One region of the Carnimonas bestiolae genome, then DNA from elsewhere that is predicted to be linked to it. Evidence: predicted binding sites of a transcription regulator. Region 1 holds the regulator's gene; each other region holds the start of a gene.

The links. The regulator PhoB, encoded in region 1, activates phosphate uptake and scavenging genes when phosphate is short. The targets are predictions, from matches to a motif close to TGTCATANNNNTGTCANA.
Region 2: R84865_RS13100 (DUF6482 family protein) is a predicted target of PhoB. The motif match lies at 1,577-1,594, and genes of this name have one in related genera.
Region 3: R84865_RS03265 (inorganic phosphate transporter) is a predicted target of PhoB. The motif match lies at 1,865-1,882, and genes of this name have one in related genera.

Annotation. Positions count from the first base shown of each region.
Region 1 covers NZ_JBPCZK010000002.1:116,463-120,542, reverse strand. The annotation lists gene phoR (phosphate regulon sensor histidine kinase PhoR) at 1-708, opposite strand, end outside; gene phoB (phosphate regulon transcriptional regulator PhoB) at 789-1,484, opposite strand; gene ubiA (4-hydroxybenzoate octaprenyltransferase) at 1,664-2,551, opposite strand; partial or broken gene R84865_RS03940 (HU family DNA-binding protein) at 3,131-3,430, shown strand; gene hmuQ (heme-degrading protein HmuQ) at 3,688-4,020, shown strand.
Region 2 covers NZ_JBPCZK010000015.1:37,143-41,222, reverse strand. The annotation lists gene dnaB (replicative DNA helicase) at 1-1,010, shown strand, start outside; gene R84865_RS13105 (hypothetical protein) at 1,054-1,350, shown strand; gene R84865_RS13100 (DUF6482 family protein) at 1,733-1,996, shown strand; gene hemH (ferrochelatase) at 2,285-3,277, shown strand; gene R84865_RS13090 (Hint domain-containing protein) at 3,888-4,080, shown strand, end outside.
Region 3 covers NZ_JBPCZK010000001.1:695,811-699,890, reverse strand. The annotation lists gene R84865_RS03265 (inorganic phosphate transporter) at 197-1,801, opposite strand; gene ychF (redox-regulated ATPase YchF) at 2,350-3,444, opposite strand; gene pth (aminoacyl-tRNA hydrolase) at 3,545-4,080, opposite strand, start outside.

The sequences.
Region 1 (4,080 bases):
CGTGTCGGCGTGCGCGGCCAAGGGCTCGAGATAACCGGTGAACACCGTTAGCGGGGTGCGCAGTTCGTGCGACACATTGGCGACAAAGTCGCGTCGCATCTCCTGCAAACGCTGCAAGCGCGTGATATCGCGGACCACCATCAAACGCTCATTGTTGCCGTAGGTGATGATCTGGAATTGCAACCAGCGCGATTCGTCAGTGGGGGATTTGATCACTAAGGGGTCGTCGAAGTTGCCGGTGGCAAAGTATTCGACAAACAGTGGGTGGCGCAGCAGGTTAGTCACATGCTGGCTGCGGTCGTGAGGGTATTTGAAACCGAGCAAGCGGCCAGCGGCGGCGTTCCAGTTATCCAGCGTGTCGCGCTGAGTAATCACCACCATACCGTCGCTCAGTGCTTCCGACAGCCGGTCGAAGCGACCAATCACCTGGCGCAGTTGCTCCTGGCGTCGGCGCTGTTTGCGCTGATAGCGGTAAAGGTGATCGAATACGGCGCCCCACTGAGCGGGCGCATGGGGCGGTAGCGCGCGATCAGGGTGCTTTGCCCAGCGATCGAGTCGCCACAGTTGCAGCAGGCTGTACGCAAGGTAGATCGCCAGCGCAACGGCAACGCCTGCCAGCCACTGATGCCACAGGCTAGCGACAGCGATGCCCAATAGCGTTGTGAGTAGCAGAATCAGTAGTTCACGAATCCAGCGATGCACTGCCATCTCTCATTTGGCCCTCAGCGGTTATACAGCGTACTGCGTTGGGCAGTGAGTGGTTTAGCGTGCGGCCTCTCAGGCGTGCCTCATACTGCGCGAGAGCGCTGGTGTGAGAATCGATACCCGGTGCCGCGAACGGTCTGAATAAGGTAGTCGTGTTTTTCACCGAGTGCTTTACGCAAGCGACGAATGTGAACATCAACGGTGCGTTCTTCAACGTAAACAGAAGCGCCCCATACCTGGTCGAGCAACTGTGCGCGCGAATAGGCGCGTTCCTGATGGGAAATAAAGAACGCCAGCAGTCGGTACTCGGTCGGGCCCATATCGATTGGCTCGCCGTCGATGCTTACGCGTTTGCTGTCGATGTTAACTGACAGCCCGTCAACTTCGAGGATGCTCTGGCTGGCCGGCGTGGCGCGGCGCAGTACCGCACGCATGCGAGCAATCAGTTCACGAGGCGAGAAGGGCTTGGTGATGTAATCGTCGGCGCCTGCCTCCAGCCCCTGCACCTTGTTGTCTTCTTCGCTTTTGGCGGTCAGCAAAATGATGGGGATTTCCTTGGTGGTTTCCTCGCGCTTCAAACGACGCGCAAGTTCTACACCACTGGTGCCCGGCATCATCCAATCGAGCAGAATCAGGTCGGGACGCTCATCAACGGCCAGCGCCAGCGCCTTCTGCGCGTTTTCCGCCTCAAGAACGCGAAAGTCGGCCATCTCCAAGGAAATAGCAATCATATCGCGAATGGAAGGTTCGTCATCTACGATCAATACGGTTTGAGTCATGTCAGCTTAATCTCATCACCATGAGGTAGCGGATTCGTGGAGTTCGCTATTGATAAGCAAATGCCGCTTTGTGGCGTTTGCATGACAATTCAAACGCAAAGTAGTGACAGAATGGTGACAGCCCCGCGGGAGTTTTTCACTTCGTTCGCACAGCGCGGTTGGCGTGTTTATACAACTCGCTACACGGGCCACAGTGCCAGCACTACGCCGCTGAATAGCAGCACGCCCACCCAATGGTTATTGAGAAACGCCTTGAAGCAATCATCTCGTTCGCGTTGGCGGGTCAGGTATTGCTGGTAAACAAACAGCGCCAGTATGCCCAGTAGCGCCAGCCAGAAGAACGCTCCCAGCATGAAGTGCACGCCCAGCCCAGCCAGCAGCACCAGCACAATCACTTTCAGTAGTGCCAAAACGGCCAGGTCCATGCGGCCAAATAGGATGGCAGTAGATTTGATACCGACGTTGAGATCGTCGTCGCGATCGACCATGGCGTATTCGGTGTCGTACATCAGCGTCCATACCACGTTGGCGATGAACAGCCACCAGGCGGCAGTGGGTATGGTCTGATTAACGGCCATAAACGCCATCGGAATGCCCCAACTGTAGGCGGCGCCTAGCACTACTTGCGGCAGATGAGTATAGCGCTTCATGAAGGGGTAACAGGCCGCCAGCGCCACCGCAACGAACGACAGCAGCACCGTGGAGGCGTTGGTAAAGCACACCAGCACGAAAGCCACTACGACCAGGCCCAAAAACAGTAGCAGTGCCTCCCACGAGGCAATTCGCCCGGTCGCCAGAGGGCGTTCTTTGGTGCGTTTGACGTGCCCGTCGAGCTTGCGATCGGCGAAGTCGTTGATGACACAGCCCGCCGCGCGCATGCAGTAAACACCCGCAATAAAAATAAGCAGCAGCGACAGCGGCGGCAGTCCGTCTGAAGCCAGCCATAAGGCGCTCATGGTGGGCCACATCAGCAGCCAGGTGCCGATCGGGCGATCCAGGCGCATCAGGCGCATGAAGTCGGGAAGACGGTGGCAGATACGTTGCCAAGGTGCAGAGTTAGCAGTCATGACGGCTCAACGGATAACAAGTAGACCGGCAGTGTACCATCGCCACCCGCGGCCGTGCAGACGCTGGCCGGCGTTCGTTTGGCTTCGTTCAGCGGGCATCGCCACGTTATCTCAGGCCCCACCGGCGCCGTGATAAGGTGGCAGCACCATACTCTCTGAATGGGTAGCGGCGTGTAGCCAGCTCCCCTATTGGGCGCGGTTCTGCGTTTCAAAGATTGCGGGGTCGCACGACGTGATTGCCGCTTGGTTTACGCTTTATTTAGACGATTAGTTGGCAATAATGTGCTTAAGGTAAAATTGGGCCCTCATCAATAAGTGGTTTGCCCGCTTATGAAAGTACAGCCCTACTACCAATAGCCCTAGGCATACGCGATGAGTGTTGCTAGCATGACATTGCCGCCTTTATGCGGGTTGTCGTGCGGGCTGCGGCAATTTGCCATTAGGTAATCGAAAAACCGGATACGCAAATAGGTGGTAAAGTTGCCGTTGCGTATTCAATCGGGCCTGAAGTATCTGGCCGAGGATTGATGGGAACACGTCGGTCCTTATAAAAATGTCCGGTCCAGCCGGCAAACATGCCATTCAAGGCATACCCAGGAGATAACTATGCGTAAACCAGAACTCGCCGCTGCCATTGCAGAAAAAGCAGATCTTTCCAAAGAAAAGGCAGGTCAGGTCCTGAACGTCATCCTCGACGAAATCACTTCCAGCGTTTCCAAAGGTGAAGACGTCAGCCTGGTTGGCTTTGGCTCTTTCACCGTACGCGAGCGTGCGGCACGTACCGGCAAGAACCCACAGACTGGCGCTGAACTGAAGATTCCTGCCAGCAAAAACGTTAGCTTCAAGGCTGGTAAAGGCCTTAAAGATGCTGTGAAGTAAGGCATCTTTCAGTCGGCGCTCGCATTTCAGGCTTCACCATCAGCGTGCTGTCTTCTCCCTTCCGAGCGCCGATCCTCTGCCTACCCCGGTAGTGCTGCGTTACTTTCCCTCCTGAATATCCCTCCGCGTATTGGCGGCGTTTCCTGATAGTCACGATTGGCGTCACCGAATTTATTCGCTTTACTGGATAAGTGAGTGAATTTTCTGGTATTTGTTATCCACACTCCAACGAATCTGCGCTCAGGAGCGTTATCCACATGTATATCGCGATGAATCGTTTCAAGGTACGTCCCGAATCCACCGATGCGTTCGAAAAAATCTGGCTGGAGCGCGAAACGCATTTGCAGACGTTGCCCGGTTTTGTGGAGTTTAATCTGCTGCGCGGCCCAGAGCGTGACGATCACGTACTGTATGCATCGCATACGATCTGGCGTTCTCACGATGACTTTATTGGCTGGACGCGTTCGGATGCGTTCCGTGCTGCGCACGCGAATGCTGGGAAGGTGAACCGCGAAGCCATTTATCTGGGGCCACCCGAGTTCGAGGGATTCGAATCGCTGCAAACGGTGAAGGCTGATAGCACTGAATAGCGACGCTTTAACATGAATTGCCGCTGTAGATCTTGCGCCGCCCTCTGTCCATTAGCGGGA
Region 2 (4,080 bases), on a different contig from region 1:
AGGTGTCCAACCAGATCGCCGAAGGTGCATTCGCTCCTCAAGGGCGTCCCGCCGATGAGCTGGTGAATGAAGCCGAGCGGTTGATCTTCCAGATTTCCGAATCGCGTCCCAAGTTCGGTGGCCCCTTAGGTATGAGCGGCCTTCTGAGCAAAGCGGTCGATAAAATCGATCAGCTGTTCAATATGAAAGGCCAGATGACCGGGCTCTCTACCGGTTTTCGCGATCTCGATGAAATGACTTCAGGGCTTCAACCGTCCGATCTGGTGATCGTGGCAGGGCGCCCGTCGATGGGTAAAACTACCTTCGCCATGAACCTTGTCGAGCACGCGGTGGTCAGCGGTGATGTGGCGGCAGTGGTATTTTCTATGGAGATGCCCGCAGAGCAGCTGATGCTGCGCATGATCTCGTCATTGGGACGTATCGACCAAACCAAGGTACGTACCGGTCAACTTGAAGACGAAGACTGGCCACGGCTTACCTCAGCAGTCAATCTGCTCAAGGATCGCAAGCTGTTCGTTGATGACACGCCGGCGCTTTCTCCCAACGAAATGCGCGCCAGGGTTAGGCGGTTGGTGCGCGAGAATGGCCCCATTGGCATGATCATGATCGACTATCTGCAGCTGATGCAGGTACCCGGCATGTCCGAGAACCGTACCGCGGAAATTTCCGAAATTTCACGCTCGCTGAAGGGGCTGGCAAAAGAGTTCAATTGCCCGGTGGTCGCGCTATCTCAGCTGAACCGCTCGCTTGAGCAGCGTCCCAACAAGCGTCCGGTGATGTCCGACCTGCGCGAATCCGGGGCCATTGAGCAGGACGCCGATTTGATTGCCTTCGTTTATCGTGACGAGGTGTATAACCGTGACAATCCCGATAATAAGGGCCTGGCGGAGCTGGTCATCGGTAAGCAGCGTAACGGCCCCATTGGTACGGTGCATATGGCGTTTGTGGGCAAATACACGCGATTTGAAGATTTGGCGCCTGAAAGCTACGGTCAGTACGGCGACGAATAGCTAGGTAAAGTTTCACTCAATGGCAACATATAGGTAGAAAGGTATGGCTGGAGGATTTCGACGCTCGGGACAACAGCGTCAGCCCAAACTTCAGGGTAGGGGTACGCTGGAGAAGATGGAGCGTGAGGGGCCGTTTAAAGAGTGGCTAGGTATGCCTGATCTTTATCGTCACACGCTAGTGATCGACGGTGATACCTATACCTACCAGGTTGAGGACGCTGAACTGCCATTCGTGCCAGGCGACAAAGTGGTATTTCGCTACAAGGAAGTGAAGGCCGGCAAATGGATCGACCGCAACTCCCTGGGCACCTGGATCGACCCCAGCACCTACAATCAATAATCGCGGCATGCTAAGGGCTTAATGCGTTAAGCATTTGGGCACCGTCATTGCTCCACCTAACAGAAGCCCCGCCGCTTATGCTGCGGGGTTTTTGTTGGTGAGTACAGGCAATCCCTGAGCGGCCAGGCAATCGGTAGCGCAACTCCCGCTGTGCAGTTTCATGCCAGCGCTTGTGTTGATGCTCGTTTTAATGCGCTCGCCAACCGCCAACCGCCAACCGCCCCGGCGTCATCGTATCGTCACACTCTATCGCTATGGTTATCGGGTCGATCAAGCGCCTTGCGCAACCTGTTTGCGCGCTGGCGTGTTTTCCAACTCATTTGCCGCATTTTCAAACGGAGACGCTGAAATTTGGTAAAAGCACATCAGGAGTAACCTACTTATGGAAATCGAACAACTCAAACGCTATCCGCAGCCCGATGTAGAGCCCACTATCGTAACCTCTACGGGATTGCATCTTTACCAAATCGAACTGATGCACAATCAACGTATGGTAGGCAGGCTGCTCAAGCGGGGGCGTCCGCTGATGTTCCGCTCGCTTGATGGCGCATCTCAAACGCTACGCACGCTTGGCTTCAAACACGCGTGGCTGACCGAGCAAAACGAAGACCGCGATCGCAACACCGGCACCTCGCTGCAACTCTAACGCCTCACCGGCCCACCGTTTACCGAGCATGGCGCCGAGACCATTACTTCCCTCCACAACTGCACCACCGTTGAAAAAATTCGGTGAGTGCTTATGCCTTAAGACTCTCGCTAGCAGTTAACCGATAGTTCCTGTCAATATATTCCGATAGAGAGGCATGGGACGCACATTTCAAGTGCGTGCTATATAATTGCGCACCATCTACTAGCGAAGCAGTCGCCGATCGTTATCGATCGGGCGCCAAGGGCGCTATCATAGGTCTATTATCCAGAGGCAAGAGGTGAAGCTATGTCACAACCGCGTTTCGGAGTGTTGTTGGTAAATCTTGGCACCCCCGACGAGCCCACGCGTCCTGCGGTACGCCGTTACCTTGCTGAATTCCTCTCGGATCCGCGCGTGGTGGACCTGGCGCGGCCGCTGTGGCTGCCGATTCTGTACGGTGCCGTATTACCGTTCAGACCCAGGAAGGTAGCGGAAGCCTACCAATCTATCTGGTTCAACGAAGGATCGCCGCTGCTGGTGATATCGCGCCGCCAGCAGGCTGCCCTCAAACGCTCGCTGTCGCAGCAGTTTGGCTTCGATGTTCCCGTCGAATTGGGCATGACCTATGGTTATCCCAAGATGGAAGAGGCGATTGCCTCATTGCAACGTCAGAATGTCGAACGGGTACTGGTGCTGCCGCTCTATCCACAGTATTCGAGCTCCACCACGGCATCGGTGTTTGATCGCGTGGCGAAAGCGCTGAAATCCTTTACCAATATCCCAGAGCTGCGGATGGTGCGCCGCTACTGCGATCACCCCGACTACATCGAAGCGTTGGCGCAAAGCGTCCGTGAGCACTGGAAGGAAAAGGGCCGCCAAGGCCATCTGGTGATGTCATTTCACGGCGTGCCGAAGCGCTATATCGAGCAGAAGGGCGATCCCTACTACGACGAGTGTGACCTGACCAGCCGTTCGGTGGCCAAAGCGCTCGAGCTCGACGATAGCGAATGGACCATGACCTTCCAATCGCGTTTTGGTCGTGAGGAGTGGCTCCAGCCCTACACCGACGTCACCTTGGAAGAGTGGGGCAAGGAGCAGCGCTATGAAACTCTGGACATCATGAGCCCAGCCTTTGCCGCTGACTGCCTTGAAACGCTCGAAGAGTTGGCCATTCAAAACCGTGAAGGCTACGAAGAGGCAGGCGGCGGCGAATATAGCTACATTCCCGCGCTCAATGACCGCGAGGACCACATCGCCGTGCTGGCTGATTTGGTGACACGAAATACCCAAGGCTGGTAATCAGGCAAACCATAGTGACAGCACGAAACCGCCGCGTGGAGCAATCCGCGCGGCGGTTTTTTGCATTATCGGTGTAGGCTGCTTGGCAAGCACCTGGCTCAGCAGTCGGTAGCGGCATGCTTATCGGTCGGAGAGCCGAACGTGATGGCCTGCGGTGGGAGGGCGATAGATAATATCACTACTATTCGTATGGTTATTAAGCTTAAAAAGATGAACAAAAAAATATCGCGAGCTTACACTATGTCACATAGTCTTTTGCCGCTGGGTTGGCGGCTGCTTCGATTATTGTTGAATTTGAATAACTGTATTTACTATTGGGCTGATAGATATTTATAAAAGACGCACTCTATTAGTAAAACGACAATTCTGCCTATTCTTAACTTTATCTTTGAATCCTAATAAGGAAGTAATAATAATACTACAATTGGTGCCGCCTTCTTGCCTTATTTATGCTGTTTTACCCGTGTAAATCCCAGACTATGCAAGAATTCCTCTATCATTAGCCTAACCTTAATTTCCTCGACGATAACCGGCGTTGTGCAGTTGCTGAAGCCGCCATATAGTGCGCTGCCTTCCACACAAGCCTAATTATTGTTAAGAGGAATATAAAATGTCGTACAAAGTCAGTCTCTTCGGACATGGATTCGAAGTCCCCCAGTTCTCCGATTATTCATTTTTCAAACCGCTGAGCTGGGCTGAAGATAAGGTCGCTGATGGTATCGTCGGAGCAGTAGATTTCTTTACCTCAGAGGGCGGTGATCGATACGCTTACTATACGCTGCACGATACTAACAGTGTGTTAT
Region 3 (4,080 bases), on a different contig from region 1:
CGTGGAAATAGCGCGCCAACGGCCGCAGGAGAATATCCGGCGAATCCGGCGGCGTTATTATGCGGCGAGTGTGGTGAGGAGGCAAAGGGATTGCACATTTTGGTGCAGTGCGAAACGCATTGGATGCTTCTTTGGCTGGTACAAATACGCAAAAACCCGCGAACAGGTCGCGGGTTAGGGGCTTGCCGTAGTGTGCTTAGAGTACGGCGCGCATGGCGACATACAGCACGAAGGCAATCGCAATGGAGGCGGGCAGGGTGAGCACCCAGGCCATGATCATGTTGCGAATGGTTGACCACTGTAGGCCCGAGCCATTAGCGGTCATCGATCCCGCTACGCCAGAAGAGAGCACGTGGGTGGTAGAGGCCGGTAAGCCAAGGTGATCGGCAGCACCAATGGTGGCCATGGTAATCAGTTCAGCGGAAGCGCCTTGACCGTAAGTCATGTGGGTTTTTCCGATGCGCTCGCCTACTGTGCGGACGATGCGTTTCCAGCCCACCATGGTGCCAAGCCCTAGCGCCAGAGCAACCGCTACCTTCACCCAGTCAGGGATAAACTGAGTAGCGGTGTTGACCTGACCTTCAAAATTTTTGAGCACCTGACGATCGCTATCATTGATGGAAAGACCAGACTGTTCCGGCATCAGTGCTGCCGCTTGGCCCGACAGATAGATATCGTTGCGCAGGTTGGTCACCAGTCCGTTAGGGACCTGTGACAGCGAGTCGAAATGTTCGATTTCGCTGCGAGTGTTGCCAACAAACTGCGCCAGTGAAGCGGTAGTGGCAGGTGTCCATTGGTGAGTTTCAATGGCATGTACCACTTCTTCGCGGACGTCATCAGCCGGCGCGGCGCTGCCTGCATAGCGGTTGAGGGTTTGTTCGAACTGGCTGGAGGCGCTTTGGAAGGCTTCCATATAATCAGGGCCAGGGGTACGGTTGAGCGCGAAGGCGGTAGGTACCAATCCGATCAGGATCAGCATGATCAGGCCCATGCCCTTCTGACCGTCGTTGGAGCCGTGAGCAAAGCTAACGCCGGTGCAGGTCAGAATTAGCAGCCCGCGAATCATGGTGGGCGGCGGTTTGTTGCCCTCTGGCGACTTCATCAGGTCTTTGCTGCGGATCACGGTTTTCATCAGCACCAGCAGTACTGCTGCACCGATGAAGCCGATTAGCGGCGACACCAGCAGTGCCAAACCAATCTTGTAGGCCTGACTCCAATCGACGCCGCTGGCTGCTGCGCCCGCTGGTGCCAGAAACTGATTGGCAAGCCCCACGCCCATGATCGAACCGATCAGGGTATGCGAGCTGGAGTTCGGGAGACCGAAGTACCAGGTGCCAATGTTCCAGATAATCGCGGCAAGCAGCAGCGAGAAGACCATTGCCAGTCCCGCCGACGAACCTACTTCCATAATCAGCTCGACCGGCAGCAGCGCCACAATGCCGTAGGCGACCGCGCCAGACGATGCCAGTACGCCAAGGAAGTTGAACACGCCCGACCACAGCACTGCCGCCTGAGCGGGTAGCGAGCGGGTATAGATGACAGTGGCAACCGCATTGGCGGTATCGTGGAAGCCGTTGACGAACTCAAATCCCAGCGCAATCAACAGCGCTAATCCAAGCATTAGCCATGGCACTGCTCTCGCGCTTTCAAGATCGAGAGCCAGTGAATGGAACACATAGAAAAGACCACCGATTACCACCAGCGCAAACAGCGGAATAAACCAGCGGTTTGCCGATGCGGGTACGTTAAGTGGACTGGTAGTGGTGGGCAAGCTGTATTCGTTGCTTGTCGATGAGCTCATCGGAAGAGCGACCTCTATTACAAGTGGACACGGTTAGGCGACACGCAGAGGGTAGGAAGTTCGTGTGACCCTTTCGTGACATTTGCAAAGAAAGTGGGTGATGCTTTTCATACTGTCGAAGTGGCGGCGTTTAAACGCGCTAAGAAAGATTGCCGCGAGCGATGGCGGGGGCCGTGGAGGATGGTGACAGCCTTGGCATACGCTGGTTATAGAGGAGATAGCAGGTTAGCAGACGTGATGGGCAGCCCGAGTTCGGTGTGGGCCAGGAGCAACGATAGTCGCGTGCGGTCATGGCAAGCAGCGGTAAGCGCTGGCTGCTAAGGGTGATGGCGGGCTGCGAGGGCAATGACAGATCGAGCGGAGCGAAAGTAGGCAGAAGTGGCGAGCCGATGACTCGGTCGCCTGTAGCGGTCTTGGCAGCGCTAGCGATCCAAAAAAGGATGGGAAAACACAGTACGGCTATTCGCGTGATCAGGCCCCCTAAAAAGCACGCCCCCGCTAAAGTGCGGGGGCGGTAGAGCGGCTAGAGCGCGGAAAAGCTGCTGAAGTTACACATTAAACCTGAAGTGCACGACATCGCCGTCCTGAACGATGTAGCTTTTACCTTCGAGGCGCCACTTGCCAGCATCCTTGGCACCTTGCTCACCGTTGTGCGCAATGAAGTCGTCATAGCCGATCACTTCGGCGCGAATGAAGCCTTTTTCGAAATCGGTGTGGATAACACCAGCGGCCTGCGGAGCGGTAGAGCCGACGCGCACGGTCCAGGCGCGTACTTCCTGAACGCCAGCGGTAAAGTAGGTTTCCAGCCCTAGTAGCTGGTAACCGGCGCGAATGACGCGATCAAGGCCGGGTTCGCTCATGCCCATCTCTTCGAGGAACATGTCCTTCTCTTCGCCGTCGTCGAGCTCAGCGATTTCGGCTTCGAGCTTATTGCACACCGCTACCACGCCTGCACCTTCTTCGGCGGCAATCGCATTGACGATATCGAGATAAGGGTTGTTCTCGAAGCCGGTTTCATCAACGTTGGCGATGTACATGGTCGGCTTCAGGGTCAGGAAGTTGTAGCCCTTGAGCAGTGCGCGATCGTCGTCGCTGAGCGGGAATGAGCGCAGCGGCTGACCTTCAGCGAGGTGCGGCTGAATCTTCTCAAGAATGGCCTTGATCGCAATCGCTTCCTTGTCGCCGCTTTTGACGACACGTGCCAGGCGCTGGATACCGCGCTCAACGCTGTCGAGATCGGCCAGCGCCAGCTCGATATTAATGGTTTCGATATCGCCGCGCGGATCGACCTTGTTCGCCACGTGAATCACGTTGTCGTCGTCGAAGCAGCGCACCACATGCGCAATTGCGTCGGTTTCGCGAATATTGGCGAGAAACTGGTTGCCGAGGCCTTCGCCTTTCGACGCGCCCGCGACTAGCCCGGCAATATCGACAAACTCCATGGTGGTCGGCACGGTGCGCTGCGGTGACACGATTTTCGCCAGCGCATCGAGGCGTGGGTCGGGCATCGGCACAACGCCGGTGTTCGGCTCAATGGTGCAAAACGGGAAGTTTTCAGCATCAATGCCGGATTTGGTCAGCGCGTTGAAAAGCGTGGACTTGCCGACGTTGGGCAGTCCGACAATGCCGCAGTTAAAGCCCATGGATCATCCTGGAATATAAGGGTTAGCAAAAAGGTCACGAGTATATCGCGTGCATTCTACACGAGGTTGGGGGAGGGGAGGAAACGCGCACCCCCATTGGCTAGAACGTTTGCGAATGAAGGCGCTGCATGGCGCGCTCCCAGTCGCCCTCAAGGGTGAGCGGGAGTTCATCAGCGGCCGCATCGATGGCGTGATCGATGGCAGTGCGCTCACCTTTGCCGGGACGTCCCAATACGTAGTTCACCACTTTCGACGCTTCGCCGGGGTGCCCGATACCGACGCGCAGGCGGTGGAAATCACGACTGTTGCCCAGCGCCGCGATGATATCGCGCAAGCCATTGTGCCCTCCGTGACCGCCGCTGAATTTGAAGCGAGCGGTGCCGGGCGCGATATCCAGCTCATCGTGAGCGACCAGCAGCGCCTCAGGCGGCAGTTTGAAAAACTGCGCCAGCGGTGCCACCGCCTTGCCGCTGTGGTTCATGTAGGTGGCAGGAATCAGCAGATGGACATCGTGCCCGCCTACATTGATTTTGGCGTAATCGCCATTGAATTTCCGTTCCGGGCGTAGGGTAGTGCCCGCACGCCGTGCCAGCAGCTCGACGAACCAGGCGCCGGCATTATGACGGGTCTCGGCAT